DNA from 3 places in the Paraclostridium sordellii genome. Region 2 is predicted to be linked to each of the others. Evidence: riboswitches for the same ligand, from Rfam matches in the RefSeq annotation. Region 2 holds a riboswitch; each other region holds the start of a gene.

Region 1 (7,854 bases), 1.6 Mb from region 2:
AAGAAAACAAGAAATACTTTTTAATAAAATTAACCTTATTAAAGAAGGTGAAAGTTTTAATACTGATATAATAGTTGAAGAACAAGATGAAGAGTATCTACTACTTAGTAAGCCAGTAAACATTAGTTATGATTCCTATGATTTAAATTGTTATCTGGATCATCTAGATTATTGTTATAAAAATGATTTATACATAGGCTACCCACTAGGCATTATTATAAGCCGTTATAAATTACATAAAAAGGATTATACTGGCTATGATTATTACTATACTAAGGTTAATAGAGATGATTCTAATGAAAATATAATTGTAAAGCCTAAGGGACTATACGCAGTTGGATATATTAAAGGGTATTTTGATAAAACACCAATTTTATATAAAAAATTGGTGAAATTTATTGAAGCTAATGATTTATGTATAATTGGTGATTCTTATTCAGATGTAATATTTGATGAGGTAGTAAGTAAAAATAACGATGATTTTATTATAAAAATATCTATACAAGTAAATTATTAAAGCTATGGAATCACAATTGTGGATCCATAGCTTTAATAATAATTTATAATATATCGCTTTAAATCTTATAATTTCGGTATTTTTATGATTCTTATTTTAACTTACTGTTTCCTAGCGTAGTGGTTTATACATTTAGAATGTATTTTTAATTGCTAGATGCTAGTTGCTATTTTAGAATAAAATAAACTTTATTTATTTGGTATATCAGATTTAGTATATATTTTCAAAAATTTCACTTATCTCTTCACTTACACTTATAAGCTTCTGTGCACTATATCCAAAAACTTTTATACTTATATCCTTACTTTGAGTTAAGGTAGCACCTCCATTTATATCTTCATTATTTTCTATAATGACTCTTACTAAATCTAATTTTTCAATAGGATCACCAAAGTTACATATTAACATATTTGCTAAATGGCTATATCCTTCAAACATACCGAAATTACTTAAATCTATAATAGAAGAATCATAAAAAGTATTATCAATATAAACTAATTTATCACAGCATTTTACCTCAGTGTAGGATTTATAATATTTATATTCAAAGCTTTCACCAAAAGCAACTCTTCCACAACTTATAATATCTATAAGTATAAGTCTTGATGACTTATCTTTTAAGGTTATGCTCATATTACTATTAAAAGCAGAGTCCTTAAAAGGAATCGTTGGAAGAGGTTTATACTTTAACAAACTATTACTTCCAACAATAATATTACATTTTCTATGTGCATCTCCTTCTTCCATTTTATGAATTTTTTCATAAGACTGAGATGTAACTTCTATATTTGTGTTATCCTCTACAGTTATATTATATTCCTGTATGTCCCCTGCCATAATACCAGCTGATGAAGACATAATAATAACTTTTATAGAATTATCCTCTTTGTAAAAGGGTTGTGATACTTTAAATGGTGCAGTAAAGTAAATATCATCAAGTATAGTTTTCCCATACTTATTTAATGTCGTTATGTTTACTTTTGAAGTTTTTATATACTTATTGCTTATACAGTTCATACTACTTTAGTCCCTCAAGTAAAACATTACTTTTTATCCAGTCTACTATTTTATCAACACCTTCTAAACCTCTTATATTTGTAAACATAAAAGGTTTCTCTTTTCTCATTTTTCTCGAATCCCTATCCATAACTGATAAATCAGCTCCAACGTATGGAGCTAGGTCAATTTTATTTATTACTAATAAGTCGGAGCGAGTAATGCCGGGTCCACCTTTTCTAGGTATTTTATCTCCTTCTGCAACATCTATTACAAAAATAGTTGCATCTGATAACTCTGGACTAAATGTAGCTGATAAATTATCTCCACCACTTTCAATAAATATAATATCTAAATCTGGAAATTTTTCAGATAATTCATCTACAGCTTCCAAGTTCATAGATGCATCTTCACGAATTGCTGTATGGGGACATCCTCCAGTCTCAACCCCTATTATTCTCTCTCTTGGAAGTATACTATTTTTTGATAAAAACTCAGCATCTTCCTTTGTATATATATCGTTAGTTATAACGCCTATACTGTATTCCTTACTCATAAGTCTTATCAAACATTCTATTAATGCAGTTTTCCCTGAACCTACTGGACCTGCTACTCCTATTTTTACATATGACATATTAAATATCCTCCCTATTATGACATGTATAATCTTGAATAAAGTGTTTCATGTTGCATACACCTAATATCAAAACCTGGTGTTGATATACATAAGTCTTTTAATGTAAGACTTGGTAGTATACTAAGTATCTCTTCAAATATTTCATAACTTTTGTATAATAATCTTTGACCATGTGTTTGGCTAAGTGGAATAGATTTTACACAAGTAGTAATAGTCGATGATGTATATGAATATAAAAATCCTTCTATAGCCTTCATCTTTTCTATTCCTACTGCTGAACAAAATACTCCATATGCCACCGCATGAGTTGGTTGTATTTCTTTGCTGGCTTTTATATAATTGTTAAATATTTGACTCTTAGTATTTATTTCTATTGCTTCTACGGTTTTAATAAATCTAGATCCTAGCTTCTGGGATGCTAATCTTATTTCGCTAGGTATTTTGCTAGCATTTATTATTTCTTCAAGTCTAATTATTTCATTTGATTTATTATCCTCAGCATAATCATAAGCTAAGGATATAGATAAAAGCTCAGTATATAGAATATTAGTTTTTAAGTTACATCTAAGATATTTAAAAACTGTATCTATGTCTTTTACTATATTTTTTTGTATATAAGTTTCTAATCCATAAGAGTGACTATAAGCACCTATTGGAAATAAAGCATCATTAATTTGTAATAAAAGAAATATATTCTTATCTATAGTCTTATTCATATTTATTCACCTCAAAGATTAAACCTTAATGGTGATGGTTGTTAATAGATGATGAAATACTTTTTTCAAAATCAAATTTCACTTCTTTTTCTTCAACTGATACTCCTAACTTTTCTAGCATAATTTTCATAGGCTCATCAAATATTGTTATAAATTGATTATCAGTTTCTCCTCTAAATAAAGTAGCATGTTTATTTCCAATTTCATAACACACCTTAGGTATTAAGGTAGGATTATCTACATTGATTACTAAAGATTTTGTATGAGGTATGTTTACTGCGATTATAGTATCCTCATTTATTCCTAATATATCTCCTTGTCTAAGGCCTCTAGTTAATATATCATTGTCTAATTTAATACCTACTTCTAAACCATTTCTGCTAATTTTTTTATGTAACTTTTTAAAGGCTTCATGCCACTCTATATCAATATAATCTACTTTTTTACCTGTAAACTTTGTATCACTTATTTTCCCTATCACTTTTTCTACTAACATATCTAATTTTCCTCCTTTTTATATAAAACCTTATATTAAATCAAAAATTCTTAATTCCATATATTTAAAATCATTAATAATCCTGGAATCCAACCTGTAAATATACCCTCAAATATAGATAAGTAAGGTACATATTTTTCTAGATTCTTCTTACAGACATTTTCTAAAAATCCTGTAAACCATAGAATTCCCCATAGTAGCCATATTGTAGTCATCTTCCAGTCTCCATTATTATAATCAACAATTGCAAATGGAACTGTATTTATTGCAACAAATAAGCTATACCAGCCAAAAGGTCTTTGGTCTAATTTATAAATTCCATTTATTGCAACAAATAAATATGTAAATCCAAATAATAGTCCTGTTCCTGCTGAATAGTAATCTCCTTTTACGAGTGAAATAATATTTATCACTATTGATAGAAGACCTGTAAATATATTCATTATAGAAGAAGACTTTCCATCTATCTTATAAAGTCTTGTTATCCCGTTATTTATAAGTACCATACCTACATACAATAAACAAACCCCTAGCATATACATCCACCTTCCTGTATATAAATTTTTTTAAAAATTAAATCATAGATAGACCTATTAGTTTTACTTTTTAAAATAAGTTATATAACTGTGCTAAAGGTAGTTTTTCTGCTGGTTCGCATGTTAAAAGTATACCATCTGCTTTAACAGTATAACTTTCAGGATCAACCGTAATCTCTGGTGTAGCATTATTTAATACCATATCCTTTTTACCTATATTTCTACAATTTTCAACCGGTAAAATTTTCTTTTGTAGATTTAATTTCTCTTTAACGCCATTTTCATATGCATCCTTTGATACAAAGGTAATGCATGTATCGTATTTTGCACTTCCATGAGCTCCAAACATAGATCTATACATAATTGGCTCTGGTGTTGGTATAGAAGCGCCAGGATCACCCATTTTAGCTTCAATTATCATTCCACCTTTAAGTATTATATCTGGCTTAATTCCAAAGAAAGCAGGATTCCAAATAACTAAATCTGCAAATTTACCTTCTTCAACTGATCCTACATAATTTGATATACCATGGGCAATAGCTGGATTTATAGTATATTTGGCTATATATCTTTTAACTCTATAATTATCATTTTCCTTATTATCTTCAGATAAATGTCCACGTTGATTCTTCATTTTATGTGCAGATTGCCAAGTACGAGTTATGACTTCACCAACTCTGCCCATTGCTTGAGAATCAGAACTCATAATACTGAATACTCCTAAATCTTGTAGTATATCCTCTGCTGCTATTGTTTCTGGACGTATTCTTGAATCTGCAAATGCTACATCTTCTTCTATTTTTTTGTCTAAATGATGGCATACCATTAGCATATCTAAATGTTCATCTATTGTATTTAATGTATAAGGCATAGTTGGATTTGTTGAGGCTGGCAATATGTTGCCATATGATGCTGCTTTTATTATATCCGGTGAATGTCCACCACCCGCACCTTCTGTATGGAACGTGTGTATAGTTCTTCCGGCTATTGCATTCATTGTGTCCTCTATACATCCCCCTTCATTAAGGGTATCTGTATGTATAGCGACTTGAATATCATATTTATCAGCAACTGTGAGACATGTATCTATTACTTTTGGAGTGGCTCCCCAGTCTTCATGTATTTTAAGACCTATTATTCCTGATTTGATTTGTTCTATTAAAGGTTCTTCGCTTGAACAGTTTCCCTTTCCAAATAAACCTATATTCATAGGATATTCTTCAGATGCTTTAAGCATTTTTTCTATATTCCAAGGACCTGGAGTGCAGGTAGTTGCATTACTTCCATCAGCTGGACCAGTTCCTCCTCCTATCATTGTGGTTATACCACTACATAGTGCAGTATTTACTTGTTGTGGTGATATGAAATGAATATGTGTATCAATTCCACCAGCAGTAACTATAAGTCCTTCTGCTGAAATTGCTTCTGTAGATGCACCAACTATCATATTTTCATTTACACCATCCATAATATCTGGATTTCCTGATTTTCCTATTCCAACTATATTCCCATTTTTTATTCCTATATCAGCTTTAAATATTCCTGTACTATCAACTATAAGTGCATTTGTTATAACTAAATCTAGTGCCCCTTCTTCACTATTAATATGAACACATTGGCCCATACCATCTCTTAAGGTTTTTCCTCCACCAAACTTTATTTCATCTCCATAAACAGTATAGTCTTTCTCAACTTCTATAATTAAATCTGTATCAGCAAGTCTGATTTTATCTCCAGTTGTAGGCCCAAACATACTTGCATATTTTTTACCAGACATTTTATAAGACATTTATTTCTCCTCCTTGTTTAAATTAATTATAAGAAATATTTAAAACTTTCGAATTCTAAGGCTTTTTTTAGATTATCATCATTGACTTGTCCTTCTGTTAATCCATTAAATCCAAATGCTTTTTTGTTTCCACCTAATTCAACTAAATCGACTTCTTTTCTTTCTCCTGGTTCAAATCTAATTGATGTTCCTGAAGGTATGTTTAATCTCATTCCAAATGAACTTTTCCTATTAAATTTTAACAGTTTATTTACTTCGAAAAAATGAAAATGGGAACCTACTTGAATTGGTCTATCTCCAGCATTTTCAACTTTAATAGTTAATATTTTTTTACCTTCATTTAAAATAATTTCTCTATCTTTCGTAATGATTTCTCCTGGTATCATATTTTATCTCCCCTTAAACCTTATTTTATAGGATTATGTACTGTTACTAATTTAGTTCCATCTGGAAATGTAGCTTCGATTTGAACTTCGTGTATCATTTCACTTACACCTTCCATTACATCTTCTTTTGTAAGAAGCTTTGTGCCTAGGTTCATTAGCTCAGTAACAGATTTTCCATCTCTAGCTAATTCTAGTAACTCTGAGCTTATATAAGCTACTGATTCTATATAATTAAGTTTAAGTCCCCTTTGCTTTCTTTTGCCTGCTAGTTCTCCTGCGTAATGTAACATAAGTTTTTCAATTTCTCTTTGTGTAATTCGCACTTTATTATCCTCCTTTATTATTAATAATAAAAGCTACTCCAAAGAGAGTAGCTTAAGCATATCTGAGCATATATAAAAAATAATATTATATTTAGGTATTTATAAAATAAAATTGTTAAGTATTTGACAATTAAAGGTGAATTAATTTATATATTCAATCCTTTAACTTTAAGTTATTAGATTTACTTATTTACTTTTATATTAAAAAAGCTACTCCAAAGAGAGTAGCGTAAATACACCTAAATATACATATAAAATTTATATGTATCAGATATAAAAACAAAAAGTTTTAACTCTTTGGCAACTGGCTGGCATAGTCTTTGACCTTAGCCCCTTTAGCTTTGCGTAGCTAGATTTCTCTAGGTTTGCATATTTATTTTTAATTATATTACTATTATAGTACTATAATTTTATTTTTTCTACTTTTTTTGTCAATGTTTTCCTTAATTTTTTTATTTTAATTTTTTATTATTCTCAAGAGATAAATAATAATCTGTTAAATCTTTATATTCTATATTTCCATTAGCTTCATAAAGTATACTTAATTTTCCATTATTGAAGGATAAACAAGAGTATCCACCACCACTTGAATTTCCATCTTCAGGGTATGGGATACATAGTTCTCTAACACCTTTAGATAAATCATCAAAGTCAACCATATAAACAGTTATGTTATCTCTAACATATCCACCTTTTGTATTTTTTGGTGCTGAAATAAATCCTAATCTATGTCCATCTTTTGCAGTAACTTTGATAAATGAACCTTGGCATCCAGACCCATTACCAGTAGATATTTTATTATGTAAAGGATCGTATACTTCCCAAGTAGATCCTAAATCATAAGATATATATGATGCTCTATAATTCTTTCCATCATTTCTAGAACTCATAATTAAAGCTCCATCCAATTCAATTACCATATTTTCAGAAGTTTTTGGATCAGGAACTTTATTTCCCATTGTCCATGTTTCTCCATTATCCTTTGAATATATAACTGATGAATAATAGTTGTTAGCATTGTTTTCTCTTAATGCAATTTGTATTGGCATTACTATTGTACCATCAGACATTACAATACCACTTCCAACACCGCCTAACCATCCAATAGTGTTACTTGGTTGATTTTTTATTCTTGCTTTATTTGTAGTTAAATCAACTTTATCAGACCATGTTTCTCCATTATCATCAGAATAAACCATTTGAACAGACCAGTCACTTCTTAAAGAAGTTGTACTACTTGCCCAATTTCCATTTTTATTCCATGATCCTGCAATTAATATTATTCTTCCTGTGTCTGTAACAACAGTTGTTGAATCCATTACACGAGAAAAAGTTGAATCAATACGATCATTTTCCATTACTGTTTTATATTCCCATGTTTGTCCATTATCAGTGCTTTTAGCAGCTCCAATATCTATGTATGCATGATCTGCTGCTCCATTATAACGAATATCTGAA
Region 2 (7,854 bases):
ATCTTCTGATAATATATCATTCCATCCTTGTAAATTATATAACCAGTGAGCTTCTACAGATACCATGTTGTAATATAATTTTTCCCAATCTATTTCTAATTTAACGTCAGTATCAGCTTCTATAGTTTCTAATTTTTCTTCAGTTAAATCTTCTTTTAAACTTTCGCTTATTCCATCTATGAATCCCATCATATACTCTACAGATGTATTGAAAATTTGAGCTAAATCACTAACTTTACCTTCTATAACATCTTTTTTAGAATTTAATATTTCATTGTATATTTCTGTTTCTTTTTGTAAGTATTCTTCCCAGAATTTAACTTCTTCTTCTTGACTGTTATGGTTTTCACTTAATGATCTCCAAGTATTATATAAACTCATTTTAATTTTCCTCCTATTTCATGACTAAGCCATGATTTAATTTATAAATAATTAACGCTTATATTATATCACAATTGAATAATTCTTTTAATACTTTTATAGCATCGCCTTGGTCTATAAAGAACGGGCTACTTGCAATAGTTATAACATTAGCTCTATTTATATATTCTCTGATTTTATTAATTCTTAAATCGTAAGACATATACTCCATATCTTTAGAAAAAATATCTAAGTCTATATCTAAAACTATTTCTCCATCTATATCCATTTCAAATCCATAAGTACTATCTATTATTATAGCATCTGAAAAAATATTATGATAAAGCGCAGGCTTTATAAAATTACCTACATTTAATACATAATTTGTATATCTAAAAACATCATCTATATTTTCTATATCTACAACATAATTTTCTGGTTCTCTCATATCTTTATGCTGATCTATATGAACTAGCTTGCATCCTTTATTAAATAACCCTTCCTTAAGACTTTTTATCCAAAAATAGAAAGAATGATTGTGGTTATCAAATATATATACAGTCTTACCTTTGTAGTTAAATTTTACTATGTTTTTTAATCCTATAGAGTTTATTTCTTCTTCAAATTCCATTTCACTAAATACTACTTCATGTCCTATTTTTACATCATTTAAATCGCCTTGTATAAGCTTAGGAACATATATTTTTTTATTCTCTCTCTCATCATATGAAAACACATTATTTCCTAATGGTTTATCTATATAAAATCCAGTATATCTATTCATTTTACACCTCAAATAAATTCCATGGATAATTATTTGGAGGATTGCATATAAACTCCATCTTTTCTTTAGTTGTAGGATGAGTTATTTCTATCTTATACGACCAAAGGGCTATCTGATCTCCCTTTTTATTTATATGCTGGCCATATCTTTGATCTCCAAATAAAGGATGATTTCTACTTGAAAATTGAACTCTTATTTGATGTGGTCTACCAGTTTTTAAATCAACTTGAACCATACTAAATTTTTCATTTTTAGATATTGTTTCATAACTTAACTCTGCATCTTTAGCATCTTTGTGATTTTTATTAACTACGCTTACCATATTAGTTTTCTTATTCTTATAAAGATAGTCTTTTAATGTATCTTTATCTTTTTTCATATTTCCATTTAAAACAGCTCTATATGTCTTTTTAAAACTTTTATTTCTAACTTGTTCTGATAATCTAGATGCAGCCTTGGAGGTTTTTGCAAAAACCATTATTCCACCTACTGGTCTATCTAATCGATGAACAAGACCTACAAACACATTCCCTGGCTTATTGTACTTTACTTTTAGATAATTTTTTAATAAATTAACCATATCCTTATCATTAGTATCATCACCTTGAGATAATACATTAACAGGCTTTTCTACAACTAGTAAATGGTTATCTTCATATATGACATTTATCATTATTTAGACTCCCATCTTCCAAATATACCACAAGGAAGTACTTTTTTATCTTTTGACGTAGGAATTCCTATTTCTCCTCCATATATTTTTCCACCTTTAGCCTTTTTAGCAACTGTAGCATCTAATATATGCTCAAGTATTATTGGAGACAATCCAGTTGTATATGAGTTTATTAAGAAAAATAAAGGTTTATCAGATAAAACCTTAGTACATAATTCTACTAATCCGTATAGCTTATCTTCTATTTGCCAAACTTCTCCTTTTGGCCCTCTTCCATAAGAAGGAGGATCCATTATTATAGCATCATATTTATTTCCTCTTCTTATTTCTCTTTCAACAAATTTTACAACATCATCTACAATAAATCTTACTTTTCTATCTTGAAGTCCTGATGTGTGTAAATTTTCTTTAGCCCAAGTTACCATTCCTTTAGATGCATCTACATGACACACTTCTGCTCCTGCATACGCACACGCAACAGTAGCTCCTCCAGTATATGCAAATAAATTTAAAACCTTTATTGGTCTCCCTGCATTTTGTATCTTATCCATTGCCCAATCCCAGTTTGCCGCTTGTTCTGGGAATAAACCTGTATGTTTAAATCCAGTTGGACTTATATTAAACTTTAAATTTTTATAGCTTATTGTCCATTTTTCAGGATACTTCTTTTTATGTTCCCATTGACCACCACCTCTACTACTTCTATGGTAATGTCCATGAGGTGTTTTCCATAGCCCTTTTTCTTCAGCTATTGGCCACATAACTTGTGGATCTGGTCTTCTTAAAACAACATTTCCCCAACGCTCTAACTTTTCTCCGTTACCCATATCTATAAGTTCATAATCTTTCCATTTATCAGCTAATAATAACATTGGTTTCCTCCTAAAATTTAATCTCAATTTATGTATTATACCATATTATTACTTGATATTTTGAGTATTTTAAATACTTTATATACTTATTATCAAATTTTGGCAATACTATTGTATAATAGTATTGTAATTAAAATTACTATAAATTTTAGGAGGGGTTTTTATGGCAAGTCAAAAAGTTATAGATGCATTAAATAATCAACTTCAAATGGAGTTTTTCTCTGAGTACTTCTATATGTCAATGGAAGCTTACTTTGTTGAAAACAATTTAGATGGTTTTGCAAATTTCTTTAATGTTCAAGTTAAAGAAGAAAGAGACCACGCTTACAAATTTTTCAATTACATAAGTAGAGCTGGGGGTAAAATTGTTCTACAAGCTATAGAAAAACCTAAATCTGATTTTGAAAGTCCTTTAGATGTATTTGAAGCTGCGTTAGAACATGAGAAAATTATAAGTAATTCTATTCACGAATTAGTTGATTTAGCAATTTCTGAAAAAGATCATACTACTTCATCTTTCTTAAGATGGTTTGTCGATGAACAATCAGAAGAAGAGGAAAACATGGAGAAGGTAGTTAGAAAGTTAAGATTACTAAAAAATGATCCTGCTGGTCTTTTAATAATTGATCAAGAACTAGCTCAAAGAGCTTATGTTCCACCAGTTCAAAACGCATAATTTATCTAAATAAAAAAGTCATTTGCAAATTGCAAATGACTTTTTTATTTTTATTTGTTTATATCATAAACTTGATTACCTGAAAATACCTTATTAATATCTTTTTGAAGAATTACTTTTCCATTTGATATTAATTTTATATTACTTAATTCCCAATCGTCACTTATTGGTGTTCTATTTTCTTTTCTAACCCAATATTTTGTTATATCATTTGTGTTAACTTTTACATCATTCTTCACTTTTAGTATATAATTATCTGTTTGATTTTTTTCAAAATCATTTCCTGCATTATCTAAATTCCATTCATACTTACTTCCATCTTTAGTTTCAAATCCAAAATATACATTATCGTCAGTTCCTGCATATTCATTGTCTGCAGTTTTTAAAACTACATTAAATTCATTTGTTAAATTGTTTCCTGAAATTTGATCTTCTGAAACCTCATTTATAAATCTATATAAAAATCCTGCTGTACATACTTGAGAATTTTTTATCGCTTCTCTTCCTGAATAATCCCAATCATCCCAATTATGTTTCATAGTTGAATGGCTGTAATATAAAGCTTTTGCCTTTTTAGCATATTTTACAGAGTTTTGAGTCATCCATTGATCAAAATCCTTATTAGCTACTGCATCTTTATATATTCCTTGAGTTGTATCATTTCCAGCTGTATTTAAAGCATAATTCTCTTTTCTGTTTTCTACAAATGTTTCATACTTTACATGACCTGGACTATCTACTGCAGTTACATTAGCTGCATGGTATGGTGTATTTAAATCCCCTAAATAATGCATTCCTTGACCTAATAAAAATGTAGCTTCTTTATAATTTCCTTTTTTCCATTCATTTTCAGCTAAAGTAGCAAATTTTCTTACTTGTGTTTCAGCTGTATCATAAATAGGAGATGCTACATACCATTTATTATCTAATGTAAAGTTGTTACCTGTATCTGGGTCAAAGAAATGGTCTTGAAATAAATCATATGCATTAGGGTCATAGTCTGGGAAAGTTGATCCTAATTTTAAGTCTTTCAAATATTTGTTTAATATTTCTATGTTTTGTTTTATTGGCTTTGGTTCATTTTGATTTAAATCATTATTTAACATAGTTAATCCATGTTCTGCAATAAGTGCATGTGTTCCAGTTCCGTCTTTTTTTCCATCCCAAGCATAAGATGTTCCCCCCATAATAGAGCATAACCCTAAGACAAAAACTGCATTAAGTACCGTTTTAGTAAATTTACGTTTCATTTAATCTGCCTCCCTAATAAAATACCTTAAAAGCCCTTTGTGCTTTTTTTATAATATTATCAAGGTTTATCAAAAAAACAATAAAGTTGGACTAACATTGAGTTTTTACGCACTATCTTTAAATATTTATTAATGTATAAATACTATTTATAATGACTTATTACTATAGAATTTTTAATCCATATGTAAAATATAATACTGATACTAGTATATATAGATACCGTATTTAAAAGTCATAATTTTTTATAGGCCAATAAAGCTTAATTATTTAATTCCATAGAAAAAGATGTGATTAGAAATCACATCTTTTATATAAATTTATGTAATACTCAGAGATTTCCCCTTTATCTTACATTTTGTATATATTATCAAATCTCTTCTATTACGCATATCTAACTTTGCAAGTATATTAGTTATATGTTTTTTGATAGTATGTTCACTTACATACAATTGATTAGCTATTTCTTTATTTGTTAATCCAGTAGATACTTTATCTAAAACTTCATTTTCCCTATCAGTTAATAAATCAACACTTTCATAACTACTTTCTTTTTTTATATCTAAAACGCCTTCTAATAGTTCTAAATCATAATATTTCTTCCCTTTAATAACTGTACTTACTATGTGCATTAATTCATCTTTTTCAGGTATATCTATTAGATAACCATTAATGCCATTCCTAAAACATTCCATAAAAATTTCTCTATCTTTATCTTTATTAAAAACCATAATTTTTATATCCTGGAAAATTTCTTTTATATAACCTATTAAATCTATTGATCCTTGATCTATATCTATAAATACAAAATCAATATTTGATAGACTAATATTCTGAGCTTCACTTAAATCTTTTAAGCTTTTTACTTTATAATTCTCAAATCTGTTACTGAAAAATAAACCTATTGCTTCTCTAACTATAAAAGATTTTGATATTACTAATACTTCCATTTTAAACCCCCATATAAATATAATTTATATAATACTGGAAGCCGGTTGCACTACTAACTCTATATATCCCAAGTGCCCATGTACAGAATATACTTCTACGTTTCTTTCATATTATAGTAATATTGTTATACCTTCAGGTTATATAGTATCATATACTATATGATAGGTTAAATTTTTTCGTACCCTATTTTATTGGAAAATTTTATATTTTACGACAATTTATTATTTTTTTCTACATTTTTTAATTTTTACATATTCGAAAAAATGTTTTTAAAATTTCATATATAAATATATTTTATTTAAATTTCCATATATATAAATATATTTTCATTTTTATATAAAGGTATAATTGGTATAATACACTTTCTACTTAATTAATTTACTATCCTTATCTTAAATCTGGTTTTTACATAAAAATAAGAGGTTAGATAAATCTAACCCCTTAAAAATTACTCAGCTATATTATAAACAGATAACCCATCTCTATTTATTTCTTTCTTTTTAACTTCTACTAAAGCTTTTAATGTATCTAATGATGTCATCACTTCTGTTGAAAACTCTGTTGCCGTTCTTCTAATCTTAAATCCATCTCTAGTTGAATCATTTCCTTTAGTAGGAGTGTTTATTACTATATCAACTTGCTTATTTCTTATAACATCTAGTATATTTGGCCTAGCTTCTTCTACTCTATTTACAACTTTTGCTTCTATTCCATTTTCTCTTAAAGCCTTAGCTGTTCCTTCAGTTGCTACGAAAGTATATCCTAATTCATTCATATCCTTAGCTATTTCCATAAACTCATCTTTATCATAGTTATTTACAGTAGCTAAAACGACACCTCTTTTGTTAGACATCTTCTTACCAGCACCTAAGAAACCTTTATATAAAGCTTCCTCTAAAGTTTCTCCAACTCCTAAAACTTCTCCTGTGGATTTCATTTCAGGCCCTAAACTCACATCAACTCTAGCAAGCTTAGACATTGAGAATACTGGAACTTTTACAGATATTAACTTAGGTTCTTTATAAACTCCTGTTCCATATCCTAAATCTTTTAATTTAGATCCTAACATACATTTTGTAGCTAAGTCTATAATAGGTACCTTACTTACCTTACTTATATATGGAACTGTTCTACTTGCTCTTGGATTAACCTCTATTATATATAGTTCTCCATGAAACTCTATAAATTGTATATTTACCATTCCCAAAACATTTAGCTCTAAAGCAATCTTCTTAGTATAGTCTAATATTTTAGCTTTTATTTCATCACTTATATTTTGACTTGGGTACATTGTTATACTGTCTCCAGAGTGAACTCCAGCTCTTTCTAAGTGTTCCATTATACCTGGAATTAGTATATCTTCTCCGTCACATATAGCATCTACTTCTATTTCTCTACCAGTTAAGTACTTATCTATAAGTACTGGATTTTTACTATCTCTTAAGAAAGCATCTGTTAAATATTGAGTTAACTTATTTTCATCATAAGTTATTTCCATACCTTGACCTCCAAGTACATAAGAAGGTCTAACAAGTACTGGATACCCTAATTTTTTAGCTTCTTCAATACCTTCATTTACTGACCATATAGCCTTTCCTTTAGGTCTATTTATATCTAATTTCTCTAATAGCTCATCAAACTTTTCTCTATCTTCTGCTTCATCTATATCTTTACAACTTGTTCCTAATATTTTTATTTTCTTTTCATCTAAGAACTTAGCTAGCTTTATAGCTGTTTGTCCTCCAAATTGAAGTATAACTCCATCTGGATTTTCTTTTTCTATTATATTTAATACTTCCTCTTCAGTTAATGGCTCAAAGTATAATTTATCAGATGTATCAAAATCCGTACTTACTGTTTCTGGATTGTTGTTTATTATTATAGTTTCTATTCCTTGTGCTCTTAACGATTTAACACAGTGAACTGAACAATAGTCAAACTCTATACCTTGCCCTATTCTTATTGGGCCTGACCCTAATACTATAACTTTTTTATTATCACTTACAACTACTTCATCATATTCTTCATAAGTTGAGTAATAATATGGAGATAGTGCATCAAATTCTCCTCCACAGGTATCAACCATTTTATATGATGGAGTTATGTTATATAAAGTTCTTAACTCATAAACTTTTTCTGGACTTATTTTCATTAGGTCAGCTATACCTTTATCTGAAAATCCTTTTTTCTTAAGTTCTAATAAATAATCTTTAGTTAAATCCTCTATATGCATTCCTCTTAATTTTTCTTCTTGTTCTACTATCCATTTAAATTTATTTATAAACCACTT
Region 3 (7,854 bases), 850 kb from region 2:
ATTTTCACTTACAGTAAATTTAATTTCTTTATTATCTAATGTATATCCACTAGGCGCTTTAGTTTCTTTTAAATAATAATCTCCAGGCTTATCTATACTATATGAAACAACTCCATCTGTTCCACTCTTTAATGTAGCTATTATTTTTTTGTTGCTATCCATTAGTTCAAATGTAGCTCCTTCAAGAGGTGCTTTTGTTAAACTATCTAATTTTTTAGCTTTAAAGCTATACCCTTTCTTAGTTTCAACTTTATTGGTAGTCGAGTTATTTATTTTTGCAATATTATTTATAGTACTTCCATCATCAACTTTAGAAAAATCTGTTTTTATTTTTACTTGTAGTGGTTCTCCATATTCTATCTGTTTAATATCATTAGTTACATTTATTGTATTAGTAGATTTATCAATATTTACACTAAAATGTTTAGGTGCTTGTACATCTAAAATTTTAACTCTTGGATCTAACTTGTCTGTTAAATTTAAATATCCTTTATTAAAGTATCCATAACAGTCAAAATCTATTGTATAATTAACGATTTGACTATCGCCTTTTTTTAATGAGGTCTTATCCACAGTTTTTCTAGCATTTATAGCACCTGCGTTCATTTCATACCTAACTACATTACTTACTTCTTTAGAAGTTTTATCATAGCTTATTTTGGCATTATTAGTATAAGCTTTTTGCCTTTGAGTAACTTCTAAGTCATAATAAACTAAATAATGTTTATTTGTATCTCCGATGTTTAAAGTTAATTTATTATTTTCAAACTTTATTTTATCTTTTATTTGCTTTGTAACCCACTCAAAATTATCTGCTATATCATATGCTCCAACTCTTATACTTCCATCAACTAATTTCATTCCTGATGGTATAACATCTTCAACAATAGCATTTTTTATATCTTGGTTATTAGGGTTTATATCTAATGTATATGTAACTTTGTTATCATTTAAATTTACTATACCTACTGTATGTCCATTTTCATCTTTGGCAGTTTCATTAGTTCTACTATATTTTGATATAATTTTATCGTCATCTTTAGGTTTGACTATAGCTTTTGATGATATTTCTCCATCATGTTTAATTAAGCTTGCAATATTATCATATCTTGGCATTTGTTTTTTTATTATCAAATCATAACTTATTCTGTATTTATTTTGTGTAGTTCCAAAATTCACATAAAACTCATTACTCTGTAAGTTCATTTTACCTTTGAATTCAGATGTTACATTTCTTTCTTCTTGTCCATATTTAGTTTCATAAACTTTTATGGAATTTCTGACTAGTTCCATACCTTCTGGGATACTATCTTTTATATATGAATTATAGATATATCCATGCTTTTCATTTACATATATACTATACTGAACCTTTTTCCCTACTACTGGATTATTTATATTATTTATTAGAGTTCCATTTTCATAACCTTCATAGCCGTCTGGATTGTCTACTGATTTGTATATTTGTCTATCTATTATTTCTTCTGTTGGTGGATTTACTTCTTTTGGAGGATCAACTTCAATATCCATATACTGCACTGTTCCATTTAAATTCACTTCAACTCTCTGAGTTGTAGCAGATTCAACATTTTTAGCAGTAGCTTTTACACTCATATATCCTCCAATTGCATCATTTGCTCCTTCACTAAATACGGCAGTAACAGTTGTTCCATTTACTGTTACACTTTTAAAATGCTCCGGTGGATATTTGGGGCTTATATCTTTAAATACATCAGGTAATTCAAAAGTTATTACATCTCCATCTTTTATACTTCCTGGCCCATTTAAAGCTTCATAGTTTAAATTAAATTCAACTTGATCTCCTGAATCAACTTTACTCTTATTACTGGTTAATTTCAGTTTAATATTACTGTCAGCAAATACAGTTATACTTGGCGATATTATACTTAGTATCATATTTAGAATAATAACTAAGCTAAGTACCTTCCTGCCTTTCCTATCTTTCAAAAAATCACCTCTTTTTATTTTTTAAATTTGGAAATAAAAAAGGCTATACCTACAATTTGTAAATATAGCCGGTTGCATCACTAACTCCATATATTCCAGATGCCCAAATACAGAATATACTTCTTCGTCTCTAAATTATTAAGTTTTACTTTCAAATAAAAAAGGCTATACCTACAGTTTGTAAATATAGCCGGTTGCATCACTAACTCCATATATTCCAGATGCCCAAATACAGAATATACTTCTTCGTCTCTAAATCATTAAATTTTTACTTTCAAATAAAAAAGGCTATACCTACAGTTTGTAAATATAGCCGGTTGCATCACTAACTCCATATATTCCAGATGCCCAAATACAGAATATACTTCTTCGTTTCTAAATCATTAAATTAATTCACTTAATTTTACCAAATTTCGATATTTTTTGCAATCAAATTTATAGTTTATTAATCTAAATCGTATTGTCTCTCTTAACTTTAACAGGTTTCTTTTTTATGTATATTTGTTTATGTTTTTTTAAAAATATCTCACCTTTATAATTAAGTAAATCTACATAAGAGCATAGATCACTTATTTCAATAACTCCTATATCTTCATTTTTTATACCATCAATATTGCTAAAAGCTCCAACAATATCTCCAACTCTTATTTTTTTCTTTTTTCCAGCATTTAAATATATTTTAGTAACCTCACTATTTAACTTACTATCTTTTTTATTTATACGATTAGTTTTAAATAAATTTTTAGATTTCTCTTCAAACTTTCTTTTACCTAATTCTATACTCTCTTCATTTAAGTCCTTTAAATTTTCTATATTATATCCAATATATTCTTGTATATCATTTATAACACTCTCATCTTTTTCTGTTATAATAGTTATTGCTTGCCCATATTTGTCTTGTCTTCCAGTCCTACCTATTCTGTGTACATAATTTTCCTTATCTTTTGGAACATCATAGTTTATTACTAATGAAACATCATCTATATGTATTCCTCTACTTGCAACATCAGTGCTAACTAGTACATTATATTTTCCTTCCTTAAAATCTTTAATTACAAATATTCTTTTTTCTTGAGACATATCTCCATGGATTTGTGCTACAGAGAACTTATCTTGCTTCATCTTTTTATATAAATTACTAACTCTATCTTTTGTGTTTAAAAATATAATAGTGGTTTTTGGATTATTATAATATATTATATTCTTTAAACAATCATATTTTTTAATTGTTGTTGAATTTATTAATCTTTCTCTAATTTGAGGTTTATCTTTAGACTTATCATTTTTTATTTCTATAATATTTGGACTTTGTATATGTTTTTCGTAAACATATTTTATATCTTTATCTATAGTCGCTGAAAATAGACCAATATTACATTGTTTTGAAATCTTTTTAAATATAAACTCCATATCATCTATAAACCCTTTATTTAACATTTTATCAGCTTCATCTATAATTAAATATTTTAGATTTTTAATATCTATAGTTTCTCTTTTTATATGATCAATTACTCTCCCCGGAGTAGCCACAACAACATGAACTCTTTGTTTTAATTCATTTATTTGATCCTTTATAGGTTGTCTTCCAAATATAGCACTGCATCTAACTTTCTTAATTCTTCCTATATTAGATATTTCATCTTTTACTTGTATAGCTAATTCTCTAGTAGGAACAATAATCAATGCCTGAATACAGTTTTCTTCTATATTTATCATTTCACATATCGGTATTCCAAAACTAGCCGTCTTTCCACTACCTGTTTTAGACTTAACCACTATATTTTCGCATTTTATAAGCTTAGGTATAACCTCTTTTTGTACTTTTGAGGGTTCTTCATATCCCATGTTAAAAAGTGATTTTAATATATTTTTATCCAGGTTAAATTCATTAAATTTCGTTTTCATTATTACCACCTTATCTAAAATAAATTTCATTTTCATATAGTTATTTATTATAACACAACCTAGAACTTATATAACTTTTTAGCCATATATATAGTATACAGGGTTAATTGGAGGTGGTATTTATCTATACAAAAAAAGAATTTTTAGAATATATAAATGATTATTTAACTTGTTACAAACTCCAATCCAGCAAAAATAAATACTATCTAGAAACTATAAATTCAATAAATAAAATAATAAATGATATTCATAAAAGTTCAAATTATATTAATAGTTGTTCTACATTTTCCAACTTAGAAAATTCATATTGTATAACTCATAATATAAAAGCTGATTTAAAAAATGCTATGATTCTAGAGTATAAATTATTTACCAAATATATTAATAATATAAATAATATAGATTCATCATTTTCAAAACAAAATCTTCAAAATATATTAAGTTCTAAATTAGAAAGCTTTAATTTATATAAGTATCTGTATGATAACCTATTCTCAAGGGATAGTCAAAGTACAACCGAAATTTACTTTTGCGAAGAATTTTTCTTAGAAAATAATACTATAAATTTAATAATAAACAGTATAAAAAAAGATAAAAATATTTTATATCTAGATGGGTATATGATAAATTTAAAGAAAGTGCCTTTATCTAGTTTATTTAACTTTTATCTTGAACTACGAGATAATCGAGGTATAACATTTGCTAATAAATTATTTAAAAATATAGATATATGTGGAAATTTAGGTGTACTAAGATCTAAAAAAGTGCTTTTAACTTTTTTACCAACAGAATATGAATTATTTGGATCAGATTTAAGTAATATAACATGGTACTACACTTATGATTTTATATAAACAAATTTAATTTTACCTTTTTATCATAAATTTAAATTTTTAATAATAAGCTTCAATAAAACATATTTTTATACTATGATAAAAGGAGAGTACAAACATGTTCGAAATAATAAATTTTCCTTACAATAATAGACCTGTAGCTAGATTAGACAGTTACAATATAGTTCATAATCATCTATATCATGACTGTCCAGTTGGTAGAGTTTATGTAAACCTTATATATGATAATTTAGAAAATATTGTTGGAAGTGTTGATAATAATGGTCATGTATATTCTGTAGAATCTGATTCCCCTATAGGAAAAATCGATAGTAACGGTTTTATATACAAGAAAAATAAAGTCATCGGTAAAGTTAATTGTGATAAAAATTCATGCCCAAATCTAGCAGGAGGAGCATATCTAATATTAATTTACGATAAAAGATGAATTTAAAACAAAAGCAAGTTATTTGTATGATTAGCTTTTGTTTTATATCAATTTGTAACATTCAGATTATAAAATGCATTTTATTTCTATATATTCATATAAATAAAAAAAGGGCTTATAGAGCCCTTTAATTATGCTTTACTTGCAACAATGTTTGTGGAAAACTTTGCATAGTTCTTTGTTATCTTCTAGGATAGCAATTAATATTAACTCTTCTAAGCTAGGATGTCCACATGGCAAGCATCCACCATCTGCTAAAATTCTTAATATAGCATCTATACCTGGGTGTCCACATGGTAAATCTAAGTTTTCTAATAATTCTCTAACATATCTTCCTAAAAACCAATCTAAATCTTTATCACATTTATCTTTGCATGTTGGGAATTTAGTCCATTCGCAACATTGTGATTTATTGCAATTGCATATACACTTACATACGAACTTGTGATTATTATTTCCATCACAATTCCATTTTTTACAGTTATTTTTTTTATTGCAACTCATTAAATCAGCTCCCATATTAAATTATGGATAAACTTATCCATAATTTAATATATGATTAATATTTTTTTTTGACATTATTTTATATATATTTTTTTAATTCTACATAAATAGTCACAACTTTCACTAATTTTAATATATTAATTAAAAGAGATCTCTTTTAATTAATATACTGGAGGAATTTTATGCATAATAGGTCATTTTTATGTTGTAAATGCAGACGTTGTGGTAGATGTTTTTTCTTTTTTAAAATTTGTCCTAGATGTGGTTGCTGCAGACGCTGCTGTAAGTGTCACTGCTAGTTAAAAAGCTATCTCAAGTAATAGATATTAATTCTATCTTGAGATAGCTTTTTTTATTTAATAAAAATTTTAATTTCTGTTCCTAATCCAATCTTACTTCTAATTTTCACATCAAATTTATGCGCTTCCAAGATATCTTTAGCTATAGCCATTCCTAGTCCAGACCCTTTATGAGCCTCACCGGTATTAGTTCCTCTGTAGTATCTATCAAAGATTCTGTCTAAATCATCTTCTTTTATCCCTTTTCCATTATCTTTTATTGTTAAAATAGTATTTTTATCATCTTTATAATCTATGCTTACTTCTATATTCACATCTTTTTTATTATGTATAAGCCCATTATATACAAGATTATTTATAACTCGTTTAAACAACATTAAATCAATATCTTTCTCTATTACTTCTTTATTAGTATAAAATTCAATTTTACTATTTGAATATTTAGGGTCATTCAATATCTGAATTATGCAATCTTTTACTACTCTTACAATATTTACAGTTGATTTATTTAATACATTTTCACTACTTTTTAACTTCATTGTTAAATTTAAATCATCTACAAGTTCTTTTATATATTCGGATTTTTCATTGATTATAACTCCGTAGTCTTTTGCTTCTTCTCTATCTATATAGTAATCATCATCACTTAAAAGCTCTGCATATCCTTTAATTGATGATAGAGGAGTTTTAATATCATGTGAAATATTAGCAATCCATTCTTGCTTTAATTTATCTAATTTATTTCTTTCTATCTCATTACTTTTTAAGGTATCAGATAATTTATTTAGCTTTTTATACACACTTTGATATAATCCCTTTTCTTTGTAGAAAATCTCATACTTACCCTCTTCTAAATTTTCAACTCCTCGTATTATATTTTTTAATGGCTTAGTTAACCTTCTACTAAATATATATCCAACTATTATGGCTAATATTAAATCGATAAATAGTATAAGCCATATTATTTTTATTACAGTATTAGCTAAGTTTTTTGGATTATAAGTAAGTATATACTTTTGTAATTGATTTCTATCAAACCCAAGTATATAACTATACTCTTTATTATTTATAACCTTACTAGATACCAATACATTTTCTGCATCCTTACTATCAAATCCACCAGCATATTTATACCCATTTATAATTTCTACAGGAGTATGCTTTTTATTGAGAGCTTTTGGAGCATTATATCTATATACTTCCTTTGAATCTTCATCTAGTATCTGTATCCACATGTCATTTTTACGTAATAATTGTTTTCCTTTTTCATTAACTTCTATTTCATTATTTTTGATATTTATATATCTATTAAAATCTCTAGTAAATACTTCTCCTTCTTGCTTTGGAGTTTTAGAATTATTAAAAATAACAACTCCCATTATTCCTGATATATTTAGGATAGTGACTATCATAACTACACAAATTATACTTACTACATACTTTAAAGTTATTCTCAATTTCATTTTAGTTTTCCTTCAAAGTTAACTTGTAACCTAATCCTTTTATATTTTTTATGTGCTTAGGTTTTGATGGATTATCTTCTATTTTCTCTCTTAATCTCCTTATATGAACCATTATTGTATTGTCATATCCTATAAAATCATCTCCCCATACTTCATCGCAAAACTTTTCTTTGCTTATAATTTGTTCTAGATGTTTTGCCATATATAAAAACATTTTAAACTCTTTAGCTTTAAGCTCTATAGTTTTTCCATTTTTTTTGACTTCTACACTATCTTCATCTATTTCAAATGGTCCAAATACCAATTTTTCCTTTGTATCTTCATCTTTTTTAGTTTCTAACATAAGATTTTTTTTAAGATTCAATTTTATTCTAAGTGCAACTTCTTTTGGGCTAAATGGCTTTGTTATGTAATCATCTGCTCCTAATGCTAGT

The links. Region 2 has a riboswitch for cyclic di-GMP ahead of ATCC9714_RS15575 (response regulator transcription factor). Riboswitches for the same ligand answer to the same signal wherever they lie in the genome.
Region 1: it holds a riboswitch for cyclic di-GMP, as region 2 does, so the genes downstream of both, ureA (urease subunit gamma) here and ATCC9714_RS15575 (response regulator transcription factor) in region 2, are expected to answer to the same signal.
Region 3: it holds a riboswitch for cyclic di-GMP, as region 2 does, so the genes downstream of both, ATCC9714_RS11315 (SpaA isopeptide-forming pilin-related protein) here and ATCC9714_RS15575 (response regulator transcription factor) in region 2, are expected to answer to the same signal.

What each region holds. Positions count from the first base shown of each region.
Region 1 covers NZ_LN679998.1:1,659,498-1,667,351, reverse strand. The annotation lists gene ATCC9714_RS08055 (MerR family transcriptional regulator) at 1-517, shown strand, start outside; gene ATCC9714_RS08050 (urease accessory protein UreD) at 728-1,534, opposite strand; gene ureG (urease accessory protein UreG) at 1,536-2,147, opposite strand; gene ATCC9714_RS08040 (urease accessory protein UreF) at 2,165-2,866, opposite strand; gene ATCC9714_RS08035 (urease accessory protein UreE) at 2,892-3,362, opposite strand; gene ATCC9714_RS08030 (AmiS/UreI family transporter) at 3,413-3,898, opposite strand; gene ureC (urease subunit alpha) at 3,969-5,687, opposite strand; gene ureB (urease subunit beta) at 5,714-6,073, opposite strand; gene ureA (urease subunit gamma) at 6,094-6,396, opposite strand; cyclic di-GMP riboswitch class I at 6,693-6,776, opposite strand; gene ATCC9714_RS08010 (sialidase family protein) at 6,849-7,854, opposite strand, start outside.
Region 2 covers NZ_LN679998.1:3,212,938-3,220,791, forward strand. The annotation lists gene ATCC9714_RS15545 (SEC-C metal-binding domain-containing protein) at 1-381, opposite strand, end outside; gene ATCC9714_RS15550 (peptide arginase family protein) at 440-1,144, opposite strand; gene ATCC9714_RS15555 (RluA family pseudouridine synthase) at 1,146-1,817, opposite strand; gene ATCC9714_RS15560 (class I SAM-dependent methyltransferase) at 1,817-2,689, opposite strand; gene ATCC9714_RS15565 (ferritin) at 2,853-3,365, shown strand; gene ATCC9714_RS15570 (phospholipase C) at 3,416-4,615, opposite strand; gene ATCC9714_RS15575 (response regulator transcription factor) at 4,934-5,563, opposite strand; cyclic di-GMP riboswitch class II at 5,594-5,677, opposite strand; gene carB (carbamoyl-phosphate synthase large subunit) at 6,013-7,854, opposite strand, start outside.
Region 3 covers NZ_LN679998.1:2,358,633-2,366,486, forward strand. The annotation lists partial or broken gene ATCC9714_RS11315 (SpaA isopeptide-forming pilin-related protein) at 1-1,968, opposite strand, end outside; cyclic di-GMP riboswitch class II at 2,026-2,109, opposite strand; cyclic di-GMP riboswitch class II at 2,148-2,231, opposite strand; cyclic di-GMP riboswitch class II at 2,271-2,354, opposite strand; gene ATCC9714_RS11320 (DEAD/DEAH box helicase) at 2,419-3,873, opposite strand; gene ATCC9714_RS11325 (hypothetical protein) at 3,987-4,727, shown strand; gene ATCC9714_RS11330 (hypothetical protein) at 4,825-5,154, shown strand; gene ATCC9714_RS11335 (hypothetical protein) at 5,293-5,658, opposite strand; gene ATCC9714_RS11340 (HAMP domain-containing sensor histidine kinase) at 6,011-7,420, opposite strand; gene ATCC9714_RS11345 (response regulator transcription factor) at 7,422-7,854, opposite strand, start outside.